DNA from 2 places in the Priestia sp. RMT2NF4 genome. Region 2 is predicted to be linked to the other one. Evidence: a T-box and tRNA genes for the amino acid it is inferred to sense, from the RefSeq annotation. Region 2 holds a T-box; the other holds one or more tRNA genes.
What was found. A T-box is a leader RNA that pairs with one kind of tRNA and senses whether it is charged. The one in region 2 lies ahead of trpS (tryptophan--tRNA ligase), so its partner is inferred to be a tRNA-Trp.

Region 1 (6,890 bases), on a different contig from region 2:
AGCAAGATTTCTTTTGCATATGCCGCTATTTTCTATCGTACCCCTACTGCTTCTGATTATCGCCTTTTTGAAAAATAGGAAGAAGCAGCACAGATAGTATATCTCTACTAAATAGAAAAAATGGCGTTAAAATTATCGAGGTGATGTGCGTGTATATATGGTTTTATGATCATTTTGTTAATACCATCTTATTTCCGCTTACTTGTATCATGCTAGTGTGCCTGTCATTAGGACTGTATGCATACTTTAAATTAAAAAAAATGAAAAATTGATACTAGACGGCTATTTTTCTCATTCAAAATAAGAAAGATACAACAAGATAGAAAGCAACTGTTATTCCCGCTGCAATTAAAGCTGGCTTTAATTTATACTTGGCATATTCAATAACAGATAAATCTAATATTTTGGCGATGGTATTCGTATCGTCGCTTAAAGGTGAAGAAAACGCTCCAAAGGAACCGCTCGCAAACACTGCACCGATAATTAACGGCAAAGAAAGATCTGCAGAACTTGCAAGCGATACGCCAAGCGGCATTAAAATCCCCCACGTTCCCCAAGCAGATCCGATAAAGTAAGAAATAGCGGCTCCAAAGATAAACATGAACGGAGTGACAAACATTTGAGGAATCCACTTAGAATGTGCCGTCACGAAATTTGAAAAACCTAAGTCTTCTGTAACAGCGGATAATCCCCATACTACCGATAACAACAAAATAACGGACATCAAGTCATTGCCTCCTGTGATAAAACCATTAAGCAAATTCTGTAATGTAAAGCGCTGAAACAAGAAAAAAATGAGGGTAATTAACGTAGTCATAATTAAAGCTACTACCATCGCTTCTAACACGTCTGCTTTAATAAATGCTTCAAAAAAGGTGTGACTCTTACGATGTCCACTCCACCATGTTAAAAGTAAGGTAAGTGAAATCACAACAAGTAAAGGTACTAACAAATTCCAAGGCTTAGAAGGCAAATCCTTCGATACGCAAGGATGACAATCATGCCAATCTTTTTCGTCTTCTTCCTCGAGCTTCATAGGAGCCGTAGACGTTGAATGATGAAAAAAGCTGAAATAAATCCCTACTAAAATAATCACAATCGAAAAGAAATTATAAGGAATGCTTTGAATAAACAAAGAATAAGCGTCTTGTTTTATGCCTTGATGATCAATTGCCATTTGAATGATTGAGACCATATATCCTACAAATGCCGTTGCCACGGGAATTAAGACGATAACAGGAGTAGCAGTTGTTTCAATAACAAACCCTAGCTCTGCTGTCGTCATTTTCACTTTTTTCAGCAGCGCTCTCATAATGGGCGCGATCGTCACAAAACGAAAGGTGGGAGCACTGAATGTTCCAATGGTTGAAACATAGGTTAAAATAAGAGCTTTTTTTCTTGTATCAATTCTTTCTGCAGCTGTTTCCACAAAACCTTTAACTCCTCCAGCCATCTTAATCATTCCGATAAGCCCTGAAAACGCGTATAAAAAGACAACGATTTCTATATTACTTTTATTTCTAAGGGCTTGTACAACGTAGTGAAGTAACTTTTCAACACCTCCGACAATCGAATGATCAATCAAATAAGCGCCTACTAATAAGCCTAAAAACAACCCTGGCAGCACTTGTTTGGTGAAAATAGCTATTGGAATAACAATTAAAAACGGTATAATTGAAAACCAACTAGATTCCATAGGACTCTCCCCCTATCTTAAAAACCATATTAGACGTCTTCACGTATCGTTCATTAGCTTTTAATGTAACCCCAATAATATGTGTATATTCATGAAAACAATACGTATAAGCAGCACTGATTGAATAAACTATTTCTAATTAAAAACAGCATAGTAAAAATCTTTATTTCTACAACAAAAAAAGCAGTTTGCACATGCAAACTGCTTTTGAAAAGAAGCGGAAGACGAGGTTCGAACTCGCGACCCCCACCTTGGCAAGGTGGTGTTCTACCACTGAACTACTTCCGCGCAATATATAAAAGTAAAGATGCGGGTGAAGGGACTTGAACCCCCACGTCATAAGACACTAGATCCTAAGTCTAGCGCGTCTGCCAATTCCGCCACACCCGCGTGTGAATTGAAAAATAACTCCAAAATGGCAGGGGCAGTAGGAATCGAACCCACACTGACGGTTTTGGAGACCGTAGTTCTACCTTTAAACTATGCCCCTAGAAATGATTTCTTCAAAAGAACCTCGTTTATTGACGACGCTATATTATAATAAAACATATATGGAATTTCGTCAATAGGTCTTTTTATGAATCATGACTAGTACTGGCGACTTCAAAAAAAACTGTGAGGCATATCACAGCTTTTTACACTTTCCACTGCCAGTTGCAGCACCTTTTACCCTCTACCATTTATTTTTAGAAGCTTTCTGTAAAAGCCCTTTTTTAGGCAAAGTGCAGAACTATACAAAATGTCTCCAAAATCGCGTGAAGACTGAAAGAATATGGAGGAGTGCAGATTTTACAGGAGGCACGTTTTTTTGAGAATCCGTATTAAAATCCACAGGTTCCCCCTCATTTCCCACAAGCGTACTGTGAGAAATTTTAGTTTCAATAGCCCCTGTTAGCTCGGCTGCAAATTCTTCACTATCTATCATAACCATAGATTCAGTATTTAAAAATACAGAACGTGAATCTAAGTTAAAAGAACCAACTGCGCTCAAACGCTGGTCGTAAACAACGGATTTCCCATGAATGGAATAAGGCTGTTGATATTCATAAAGCTTTGAAGCCGCTTTTATGACGCGATTTTTCACTCCTAAGTATGCAGAAAAAGCCATAGCATTCGGAGTGGACGTAATAGAATTCGTTAAAATAATTCTTTGCACTTTAGATTTTACTGACTTATCTATATACTGTTCCATCTCTTTTGTTGGTACAATATAAGGACTTTGAACGACAATGGATTTTTCAGCTTGCTCGGAAAGCTTAATAAACGTTTTCCATATAAAAGGGCTTTTATTCATTCTTTGAATAGGATTTGTAATAAAAGAAATCTTTCTTGTAGGCATCGTCGATTCTCTCCATACAATATAAGGATGGACAAAGGGTTCGTTTGCTTTTTTGGCCTCTTCGTATTGATCTATTAACAATTTCTTTCCTGAAAGGCCACGAAATTGTTTAGTTTTCTTGAGCTTTGGAAAAGCTTTGCGCGTATACGGGTGGTTCCATAATTTCTCTACATACTTCTCCATTGAGAGAATGACACTATTACTTTCTTGCTTTGTATTATAAATCAGCACATCACGGTCATAGACAAAATTTTTATCCGGTTGACTGGCCAAGTATTTATCTCCAATATTTCGTCCTCCACTAATACCTAATTGGCCATCGACTACTATTATTTTATCGTGAAGACGGTTATGCCATGTCCAAGGTTTAAGAATAGTAAAGGGCTCATAGTACTTTAATTCAATATTATTGTGGAAAGCTAGAGCATAAAGAACATTTTTTCTCTTGCCTTTTAACCCATGAGAGATCCCGTCTAACAGCACTCGAATACGTATACCTCGGTCCGCAGCTTCGAATAAAGCACCCATAAGTAAATCCGACGAACGACCTTTGCCGATGGAAAAGTACGCAATATCGATTGTATGCCTCGCTTCTTGAATCATCTGCATCCGAACAAGCCCTGAAAAATAACCGTTTTCCAAAAGCATAACACGGTCTGTGGATTCTTTCTTTCCGTAAAAATTCTCAGTATTCATTACTTTTAAGTCTTTTCCCTTGTGCAAAGGGACATAAAACAGTACCACTGCAGTTACGAATACATATATGAAGTACAATACGACAATCATTATTAGTATATTTATTAGCATGTTTCCTGTCACAATCCCTTTCCATTCTTATCGTTCTGTTTTTATTAGGATTCTTACTTTTTTAACTTCTATACCTTTTAAAATAAGAATGGAACGATGGATTATTTGTTACACTACTGTTGATTTCCGTGCAAGCCTTCGCTTCCGCTCCTGCAGGGTCTCACCTATTCTGTTTTCCCTATAGGAGCCTTCGCCTTGCCCTCCAAACAACTCCTAGAAGCAATTATATACACGAAACCTACATTCACTCTGCCAATAAAAAAAAGCAGAAGTTCATTATCTTCTGCTTTTGCAATTTATACCCTATTGTGAACCTGCTCTAAGTGTAAGTAAAACAGCGGCTCTTTTATTGATTAAGGTCGTTTTCCATATCTTTTATGTCTTGCTGAAACTCAGTTAAACGCTGACGCTGTGTTTCAGAAGCATTTTCAAGCGCATTCTCGATTTGCTGAGAGGCTTCGTTCACTTCACCTATCGCTTGCTTCGCTTCATGTCCATAGGATGCATCATTTTTAGCTTCATTTGCCTGTTCATATGCATCTACTGCTTCTTTATGCCCCTGCTGTGCTGCTTGAAATGATTGTTGTTTATCTTTGTTATATGGGAATTTTTTCATCATAGTGCTCCTTTCCATTTGTTCACTCTATAGTGTGGCATTTTTCCACTTATTCATACGACGTTTCAATAGGTTGAAGCTGCGTAAATATTCCGCATAACAAATTTCTTTATTATTTAAGAGCATCCAATGATATCTTTTATCCCTTGAAATACTTTCTATATTTTACATAAATGTATAATCACTTTCTTTAGCGGACATCATACGAATAGCTTATTTGAACGTCAAAATATATTGGGGTTGACTGCATGCACTTGTTTCTTTCCTTTTTGATCATTTGTGCAGGGATTATATGGATGGAAATAAAAAGATTACCTCAACACTCTCATAAAAAAGAACGGAAAATTTTTATTGTATTCATGACAATCAGTATCATAATAGCTCTTGCAAAAATCTTTCGGCTGCCTCTACCGAACCCTTCTGATTGGGTAGAAGCAATGTTTCAACCTTTAAGTCACTTATTATTCCGTTGGATCACTTAATTCGTGTATATGGCAAAAGGATGTGCTCATTTTGCTTAATGAAATCAATATTTCGGCTGCGCAATTTCGCAAGCTAGTAACTTTATATAGCATCGGAAGCACAATTATTGTTGTGCCTGCCGCTATTACGGCTGATGCTCATCAAGACGCCTGGATTGCAGCACTTTTCGGTGTAGCATCAGGAATTGGCTTAGTTTTGCTTTTTACCTCACTAGGAAAAATGTTTCCAACGCTTACGCTGATGGAAATGAACGAAAAAATTTTAGGTAAACTGTTTGGAAAGATTGTTTCTGCTGTTTTTGTATTATCCAATTTGTTTATCAGCAGTCAAGTTCTTTACTATGTAGGGAATTTTCTCACTACACAAATTCTTCCCTACACGCCGCTTACAGCCATCCACATTGCATTTATGGGTGTGGTTATCGTAGGAGTACGCCTAGGGATAGAAGTTATTGCACGAAGTGCCGAGATTTTATTCCCTTGGTTTGTCGGATTATTCGGACTTCTGATTTTGTCTATGATTCCGCAAATTAAAATAGAGCATATTCAGCCTGTGTTCGAAATACATCCAAAAGCTTTTATTCGGGCTGTTTTAACGTTTTTAAGCATGAGTTCTTTGACTTATACGATTCTGCTTATGATTTTTCCTTCCCATACACCAGACACAAAAAAGTCCACTCAATCTTTTTATATAGGTAATATAGCCGGTGGACTAGTGATGGTTACGTTAATCTTACTCGGAATTTTAGTGCTTGGTCCTTATTACTCCCAAATCACCATGTTTCCAAGCTATGAATTAGGAAGAAGAATTGATGTAGGAAACTTTCTTCAAGGAATTGAAGTAGTCATTGCTATTTTGTGGTTTATTACTCTCTTTTTTAAGCTTTGCATTTACTTTTACGCTACTCTTTTGGGGTTTGCCAATGTATTTCATATAAAGGACTACAAGCTATTTTCTTTTCCAGTCGCACTCATCATGATTACACTTTCCCTTATTGTGTATCCAAGCGTTTCTTATCAAAAAGATTGGGATACAAAAACGTGGATTCCCTACAGCTTACTTGTAGGCATCTTATATCCGCTTTTCCTTTTAATTGCAGGATTTATTCAAAACAAAAAGCAGCATTCTTCTAACAGCGACTAAAAAATCAAAAACCTTTAATAGAGAATGCACCTTCAGTATAAGTAGTTATTTTTCTGGAAAATATAACATTAATTATTCATGTTTAGGAGCTAGTCTATGCTAGGGGTATTGGGGTTACTTATTGTTTGCACGCTCGTCATTTGGTTTGAAGTACCTAACTTACGGCAAAAAAAAGCGAAGAAAGAATTATGGCTATTCTACACAGTTCTTGCAATTGGAACGTCCGTAAGCATCTGTAAAGCACTGGGTTTGTATGTTCCAAATCCTTCTGATTTATCAGCTGCTATCTTTAGACCAATCAGCATATTTTTACTTCATTTATTATCTTAATACGTAAGACGAGGAAGTGAATACCGTGAAACCTGTAGTTAAAATTTCAACGATTCAATTTCGTATGCTCGTCATGCTTTATACAATTGGAAGCACAATTGTTATTGCTCCAGCGGCTATGACTGTTGATTCTAAGCAAACTGCTTGGATTCCGGCTATTCTCGGAGTAGCATGCGGATTTGTATTAGTGAAAGTATATATAGCTCTCGGACTTTTATTTAAAGATAAAAATCTGGTAGAAATCAATGATGTAGTATTTGGAAAATATCTAGGAAAAGGTGTATCTTGTTTATTTGTCCTATCTACTGTCATAACGTGCAGCCGCATTGTATACTACGTCGGGAGTTTTTTAAATACCCATATTATGATGGAAACGCCGCTGCTTGCTATTCATATTATTTTTATGCTTGTGGTTGTGTTCGGGGCAAGACTCGGGCTAGAAACAATTGCACGCTGCTGTGAAATCTTTTTCCCGT
Region 2 (6,890 bases):
GAGCAAAAGGAACAAAAGAATCTAAAATTTATAATGTTCATATCTTACGCAACTCAATGATTCCGCTTATTACGTTTTTAGGGTTTGATCTTGTAACAATCATTAGCGGTTCTATCATTACAGAGACAATCTTTACGTATCCAGGAATCGGAAAGTTGTTTGTTGACTCTGTAGCAACTCGTGACTACTCAGTTATGATGTCGCTTACAATGCTGTTTTCAATTTTAACACTAGTTGGGAATCTGGTTGCTGATTTGTTATACGGCGTAGCAGATCCGCGTATTCGTTTGGATTAGGAGGAGAAAGTATGGAAATTGTAACGAAAAAAGATGTACAGCCAGAAGTGAATATGAAAGCTCCTAAAAACCTTTCTCCATGGGCGATTGCGCGAAAGAAGTTTGTAAAAAATAAACTAGCCATGATAAGTTTGGCTTTCATGATTGTGATTACGCTTCTTGCCATTTTTGCACCGCTGCTTACAAAAGCAGATATTACACGTATCGACTATATGGCGATGAATGCAGCGCCTTCCAGTGAGCATTGGTTTGGAACGGATACAAATGGTCGAGACGTATTTGCACGTACATTGTATGGAGGAAGAACTTCGTTACTGATTGGAGTTGCTTGTACAACACTCGTTATTTTAATCGGAACTCTTATTGGTTCGATTGCGGGTTATTACGGAGGCAAAGTGGACCAATTCTTAATGCGTTTTACAGACTTTGTCTTAAACTTTCCGCTCATTGTTTTTGTTGTAGTGTTAAATACAATTCTAATTGGAAAAATCTCAGGCGTTTGGACGCTCATCCTAGTTGTTAGTTTCCTAAGCTGGGGAAGTACGGCCCGGCTGGTGCGAAGCAAAGTGTTGGCTGAAAAAGAAAATGAATATGTGCTTTCAGCTGTTTCCATTGGGTGCAGCCCGTTTAAAATCATCTTCAAACATTTGCTGCCAAATGTGTTTTCAACGATTGTGGTTCAAGCCAGTTTGCAGATGGCCATCCTTATCGTGTTTGAGTCAGCGATTAGCTTTATCGGTTTTGGCGTGCCGGCTGATACGCCGAGCTGGGGGAATATGCTGACAGAAGCAAGGGAATCAGATGTGCTGCAGAATAAGCCTTGGATGTGGGTTCCGCCAGGTTTAGCTATTACATTTACGATCCTGGCTATCAACTTCATTGGTGAAGGATTAAAAGATGCTTTAAATCCAAAATCTCTTCGTTAAAAATCTATCACAAAAGTGTGATAGATTTTTTTAGGTTTGTCAGACCTCCTGACAAACCTATTACTATAGAAGAAACTCGGATTTTTTCTGCTTATAGGGGTGGATATAGTTCATGAAGCCTGTAGCAATCATTAGCACTGGCGTTATGTCTGAGCTTCGAAATAAGTGCATTTGCATAATAACCAAAAACGAAGGTATTTTACAATTAATTTTTAGAAAAATAACATCATTTGGAATAAAAATTCCTTTCTCTGCCTATACTGATGGATAACAAACAGATAGTAAGTGAGGGGTAAATTATGCTATATCTTCATGATGTATGGGTTAATTGGTTTGAAGGCGAAGAAAACGGTTATAATGTGTGTCATTTCCATGAGTGGAGAAAAGACGATTGTGTAGAACTGCTCGATCAAGCACCGTTATTAAAAGTAAATCCGCTTTTATTTCATTACATTGAAAATGATCTTTCCGAGCTACCTCAACAACTACTACAAGATGTCTATCAGAAAGCATACATTCGGAAAAATCATGAGCGCACGCAGGTTGAATATTGTTTTATTGTTACAGATGGAACGAATATTTTAGCAATTGATACGATGGGCTATCATATCCCAATTCGAAAAAGCCGCTTAATTCCAAGACAAGAACAGTTAGTTTATGAGATGATTGCGGATCAAGAAGAGCTAGAATATAAGTTCAGTGAAGACGAGCTAACTAAAAAAGAGCATCATATTCTTTCGCCGTCTCCTGAAACGATGAGAGGGCTAACACGTAAAGAACGTCAGCTAAAACAGCTGTTATTTATGGCACTTGATCAGCTACATACAACAAAAAATACAGCTCAAATCCGCTACTGGTACACAGAGTGGAATCCAACGAAATACGAAGACATTCAAGAGATGCCGTTTCAAGACGTATGGAATCAGCTATACGATGAAACGAAGTCAGGGTGGTCACCGAAACATAAATTATTATGCGAGCGCTTAGTAAAAGGACAACCTTTCTTTGAAAAACTTTGGGAAATTGAACAAGAGCCAAAAGTGAATTAAAAAAACGACTGCATAGCAGTCGTTTTTTTTTTAACGTTTACGGCCAATTCCCATTGCGTTTCGCATTTTGCGAAGCATTTTATTAGCCGTTGCATTTGCTTTATCGGCACCTTGATCTAAAATATCATCTAACTCGCTAGAATCAACTAATTCATAATATCTTTCTTGAATTGGAGCAAGTGCTTCAGCTACTACTTTAGCTGTGTCAGCTTTAAAGTCACCATAACCTTTGCCTTCGTACATTGCTTCAATGTCTTCGATTGATTTATTTGCTAGGATTGAATAAATGCTTAATAAGTTTGAAATACCTGGCTTATTTTCTTTATCGTAGCGAACAATACCTTCTGAATCCGTTACGGCACTTTTGATTTTCTTTTCAATCGTTTTAGCGTCATCCAAGAGCGTAATAAAAGCTTTTTGGTTTGGATCGGACTTGCTCATTTTTTTCGTAGGATCTTGAAGAGACATGACGCGTGCGCCCACTTTTGGAATACGTACTTCAGGAATAGTGAAGATATCATTGTATTTTTTGTTAAAGCGCTCAGCTAAGTCACGCGTTAATTCTAAATGCTGCTTTTGATCTTCACCAACTGGAACCAAATCGGTGTTGTATAAAAGAATATCAGCTGCCATTAGTGGAGGATAAGTTAATAATCCTGCTGATACTGCTTCTTTTCCAGCGGACTTATCTTTAAACTGAGTCATACGCTCAAGTTCACCGATATACGCTACGCACTGTAACATCCATCCTGCTTCCGTGTGGGCGGGCACTTCTGATTGAATAAATAAAGTTGATTTTGCTGGATCAATTCCTACTGCTACATACAGAGCAGCAAGGCTGCGAATGTTTTTACGAAGTGCTAAACGGTCTTGAGGCGCTGTAATTGCATGCTGATCTACAATACAAAAATGACAGTTATAGTCATGTTGAAGTTCAACAAATTGCTTCATCGCTCCAATGTAGTTACCTAAAGTGATTGTACCGCTTGGTTGAATACCTGAAAAAATTGTTTTCATCAAATCTTCCTTTCATCTGCACATATATGATGCTAGTTTACGTATACAACATAAAAAGGCCCATCCGCTCCTAGCATAAGCTAGGGGCGAATGGACCGCGTTGCCACCCTAATTAGCACACATTATTGTGAACTATCTTTATTCATGTAACGTTGAGATCAACGTTCAAGCTTTGCACTTGAAAGCTCCAAAGTCCATTCTGCAGGTTTCAATGTTTGTTCTCACCAGCCACAAACTCTCTAAAAATGAAAATTCTGCATACTACTCTTTTTCACAGCTTTAATTATATAGTTATTCGTTATTATAACGCGAAAAAGCAGGAATTTAAACATCTTATCGCTAAAAAGTTTTATAAGACAATTTACTGGAATTTTTCTTCGGCAAAAAAAGACAAGAACCTTTTAATTAAAGCATTTCTTGATGAAAATTTGGTGGAGGATTTGGTAAAAATCTTTTATTTAGTATTTCTAATGCCTTTGTAATACTATTGTAATACCTATACTACAAAAAAGATTTTAGACGTCTGACAAGTAGGCACAATCCTTATAAGATAAGGTTTTTTCCCTCATGACAAAAAAATACCATTAAATAATAGTATTGCAATAAATTTTTAAAATATTTATAATAGGCGTAACAAACATATTTTTTACAAAGGTATTACAATTTCTTAATTTTCAGAAAAAACAAAATAGCCAATGTTTTGTTTCAATTAGCGAATTTTGTAATGAATGAGTCTTCTACATATTAAGCGCATACATTGGATTTACAGCATGTAAACAATTGATGACAGTTTCATAGGGTAGAAGAATAATTTTGCAGTGAGGTCTTTAGCACTCTACTACGTGAAAAAATAACTGATTATTTTGTATTGAAAGAGGATTAAGAAATTAGTGCATATCAAAAAAATATGGTTGCCACACAAACAAAATTTAATAGGGGGTAACACGCAATGAAGAAAAGGTTGTCAATTCTTTTCAGTTTGCTGCTTGTAATGAGCTTGTTTTTAGCTGCATGTGGATTTAACAAAGAATCTGGTGGCAGTGAAAATGCTAGCAGTGATGGCGGCGACAAGAAAAAAGAGCAAGAGCTTCGCGTAAACATTAAAACTGAGCCTTTCTCACTGAACCCAGGCTTAGCTAATGATTCAACGTCATCAAACGTATTATTACAAACATTTGAAGGTTTAACTCGTATTGGTAAAGATGGGAAACCTGAAAATGCCATGGCGAAAGATGTAAAGGTCAGCGATGATCAAACTAAATATACGTTTACGATTCGCGACGATGCAAAATGGTCAAATGGTGACCCTGTAACAGCAAAAGATTTCGAATATGCATGGAAATGGGCGTTAGATCCTAAAAACGAATCTCAATATGCATATCAATTATACTATGTTAAAAATGCACAGGCTGCTAATGAAGGAAAAGGTTCATTAGATGATGTTGCCGTTAAAGCAACAGATGATAAAACGCTTGAGGTAACATTAGAAAACCCAACGCCATATTTCTTAGAATTAACAGCTTTCTATACGTACTTCCCAGTGAATACGAAAATTGCTGAATCAAATGAAAAATGGTACACAAATGCAGGCGAAAACTATACGTCAAACGGTCCTTTCAAGCTTAAAACTTGGAAACATAACGACAAAATTGAGTTAGTTCCTAATGAAAACTATTGGGATAAAGATGCTGTAAAACTTAAAAAAGTTGAAATGTACATGATCAATGATAACAACACTGAACTTTCAATGTTCAAAAACGGTGAATTAGACTGGGCGGGTATGCCTACCGGTCAATTACCAGCTGATGCACTTCCTGAATTAAAGAAAGACGGTTCATTAAACATTCAAGAGATTGCAGGTACTTACTGGTACAAGTTTAATACAGAACAAAAACCTTTAGACAATGTGAACATTCGTAAAGCATTAGCTTATGCAATTGATCGTAAAGGTATTACAGAACAAATTACAAAAGACGGTTCAGTTCCAGCGATGGCGGCTGTACCACCAACAATGTTTGAAGATAACAAAAAAGGCTACTTCAAAGACAATGATGTGAAAAAAGCAAAAGAATATTTAGAAAAAGGCTTGAAAGAAATGGGCCTTAAAGATGCTTCAGAACTACCAGCAATTAAGGTTTCATACAACACGGATGAAAAACATGCAAAAATTGCACAAGCTGTTCAAGATATGTGGAAGAAAAACCTTGGTATTAAAGTACAGTTAGACAACTCTGAGTGGGCTGTTTACATTGAAAAGTTACACCAAGGAGATTATCAAGTTGGGCGTATGGGCTGGTTAGGAGACTTTAACGATCCAATCAACTTCCTAGAGTTATTCCGTGACAAAAAAGGCGGAAACAATGATACAAACTGGGAAAATCCAGAATATAAAAAGTTATTAATTGACTCTCAAAAAGAAACAGATCCTAAAAAACGTCAGGCAATGTTGAAAAAAGCAGAAGGTATCTTCATGGATGAAATGCCAGTGGCACCAATCTACTTCTACACAAATGCTTGGGTACAAGACAAGCAGCTGAAAGATGTTGTGATGTCTGGTCTTGGAGACATTCAGATTAAGTGGGCTCATTTTGAGTAAGTAACATCAATTATGACAAAGGGTATATGGGGCCTGGTGCTCCATATACTTTTCTTTCTTGTGCGCGAATTTTGTAAAAATATGGAGGTGTGTCAGGGTGTTCAAATATATAGGAAAACGACTTATTTATATGTTTCTATCATTATGGCTGATCGTAACAGCGACCTTTTTCTTAATGCGTGCTGTTCCAGGAGGTCCATTCACATCAGAAAAGCAGCTTCCCCCTGAAATTCAAAAAAATCTAAATCAGTATTACGGTTTAGATCAGCCTTGGTACCATCAGTACTTTGATTACTTAACATCAATTTTAAAGTGGGATTTTGGTCCATCTTTCAAATATAAAGGCCAAACGGTAAATGATTTGATTAACGGCGGATTCCCTGTTTCATTCATGCTAGGGATGGAAGCTATTTTAATAGCGATTGCTATTGGCGTAGTACTAGGTGTTATTGCTGCTTTAAAACATAATAAGTGGCAAGATTACACGGCGATGGTTATTGCAGTTCTAGGAATCTCAGTTCCAAGTTTTATCATGGCAGCGGTATTACAATACGTTCTGGCTATGAAACTACAAATTTTTCCGGTTGCACGCTGGGAATCTTGGGCACACACGGTGTTACCAGCTCTCGCGCTTGCTTCAACCCCTATGGCGTTTATCGCACGATTAACTCGGTCGAGTATGCTTGAAGTATTAAGCAATGATTATATTCGTACAGCGAAAGCAAAAGGTTTAAGCAGAGGCGTTATTACAGTTAAGCACGCCATGCGAAATGCGATGCTTCCAGTCGTATCCTATATGGGACCTTTAGTAGCAGGGATTTTAACGGGTAGCTTTGTTATTGAAAAAATATTTGGTATCCCGGGATTAGGTTCACACTTTGTACTCAGTATCTCAAACCGAGATTATACAACGATTATGGGCGTAACGGTGTTCTACAGTATTTTACTACTTTTTTGTATCTTGCTTGTAGATATTGCATACGGCTTCATTGACCCTCGAATTAAA

Region 1: it encodes a tRNA-Trp, which carries the amino acid that the T-box ahead of trpS (tryptophan--tRNA ligase) is inferred to sense. The anticodon was not compared.

What each region holds. Positions count from the first base shown of each region.
Region 1 is NZ_JBLQZO010000001.1:410,832-417,721, reverse strand. Features, by position in the region: gene ACMX9J_RS02095 (GerAB/ArcD/ProY family transporter) at 1-97, shown strand, start outside; gene ACMX9J_RS02090 (Na+/H+ antiporter NhaC family protein) at 296-1,696, opposite strand; tRNA gene ACMX9J_RS02085 (tRNA-Gly) at 1,913-1,984, opposite strand; tRNA gene ACMX9J_RS02080 (tRNA-Leu) at 2,005-2,086, opposite strand; tRNA gene ACMX9J_RS02075 (tRNA-Trp) at 2,113-2,186, opposite strand; gene ACMX9J_RS02070 (phospholipase D family protein) at 2,427-3,821, opposite strand; gene ACMX9J_RS02065 (hypothetical protein) at 4,189-4,458, opposite strand; gene ACMX9J_RS02060 (GerAB/ArcD/ProY family transporter) at 4,963-6,084, shown strand; gene ACMX9J_RS02055 (hypothetical protein) at 6,181-6,414, shown strand; gene ACMX9J_RS02050 (GerAB/ArcD/ProY family transporter) at 6,440-6,890, shown strand, end outside.
Region 2 is NZ_JBLQZO010000003.1:82,309-89,198, forward strand. Features, by position in the region: gene opp4B (oligopeptide ABC transporter permease) at 1-296, shown strand, start outside; gene opp4C (oligopeptide ABC transporter permease) at 308-1,222, shown strand; gene ACMX9J_RS13960 (hypothetical protein) at 1,335-1,493, shown strand; gene ACMX9J_RS13965 (YjbA family protein) at 1,522-2,271, shown strand; gene trpS (tryptophan--tRNA ligase) at 2,302-3,291, opposite strand; T-box leader at 3,368-3,572, opposite strand; gene ACMX9J_RS13975 (peptide ABC transporter substrate-binding protein) at 4,238-5,884, shown strand; gene ACMX9J_RS13980 (ABC transporter permease) at 5,982-6,890, shown strand, end outside.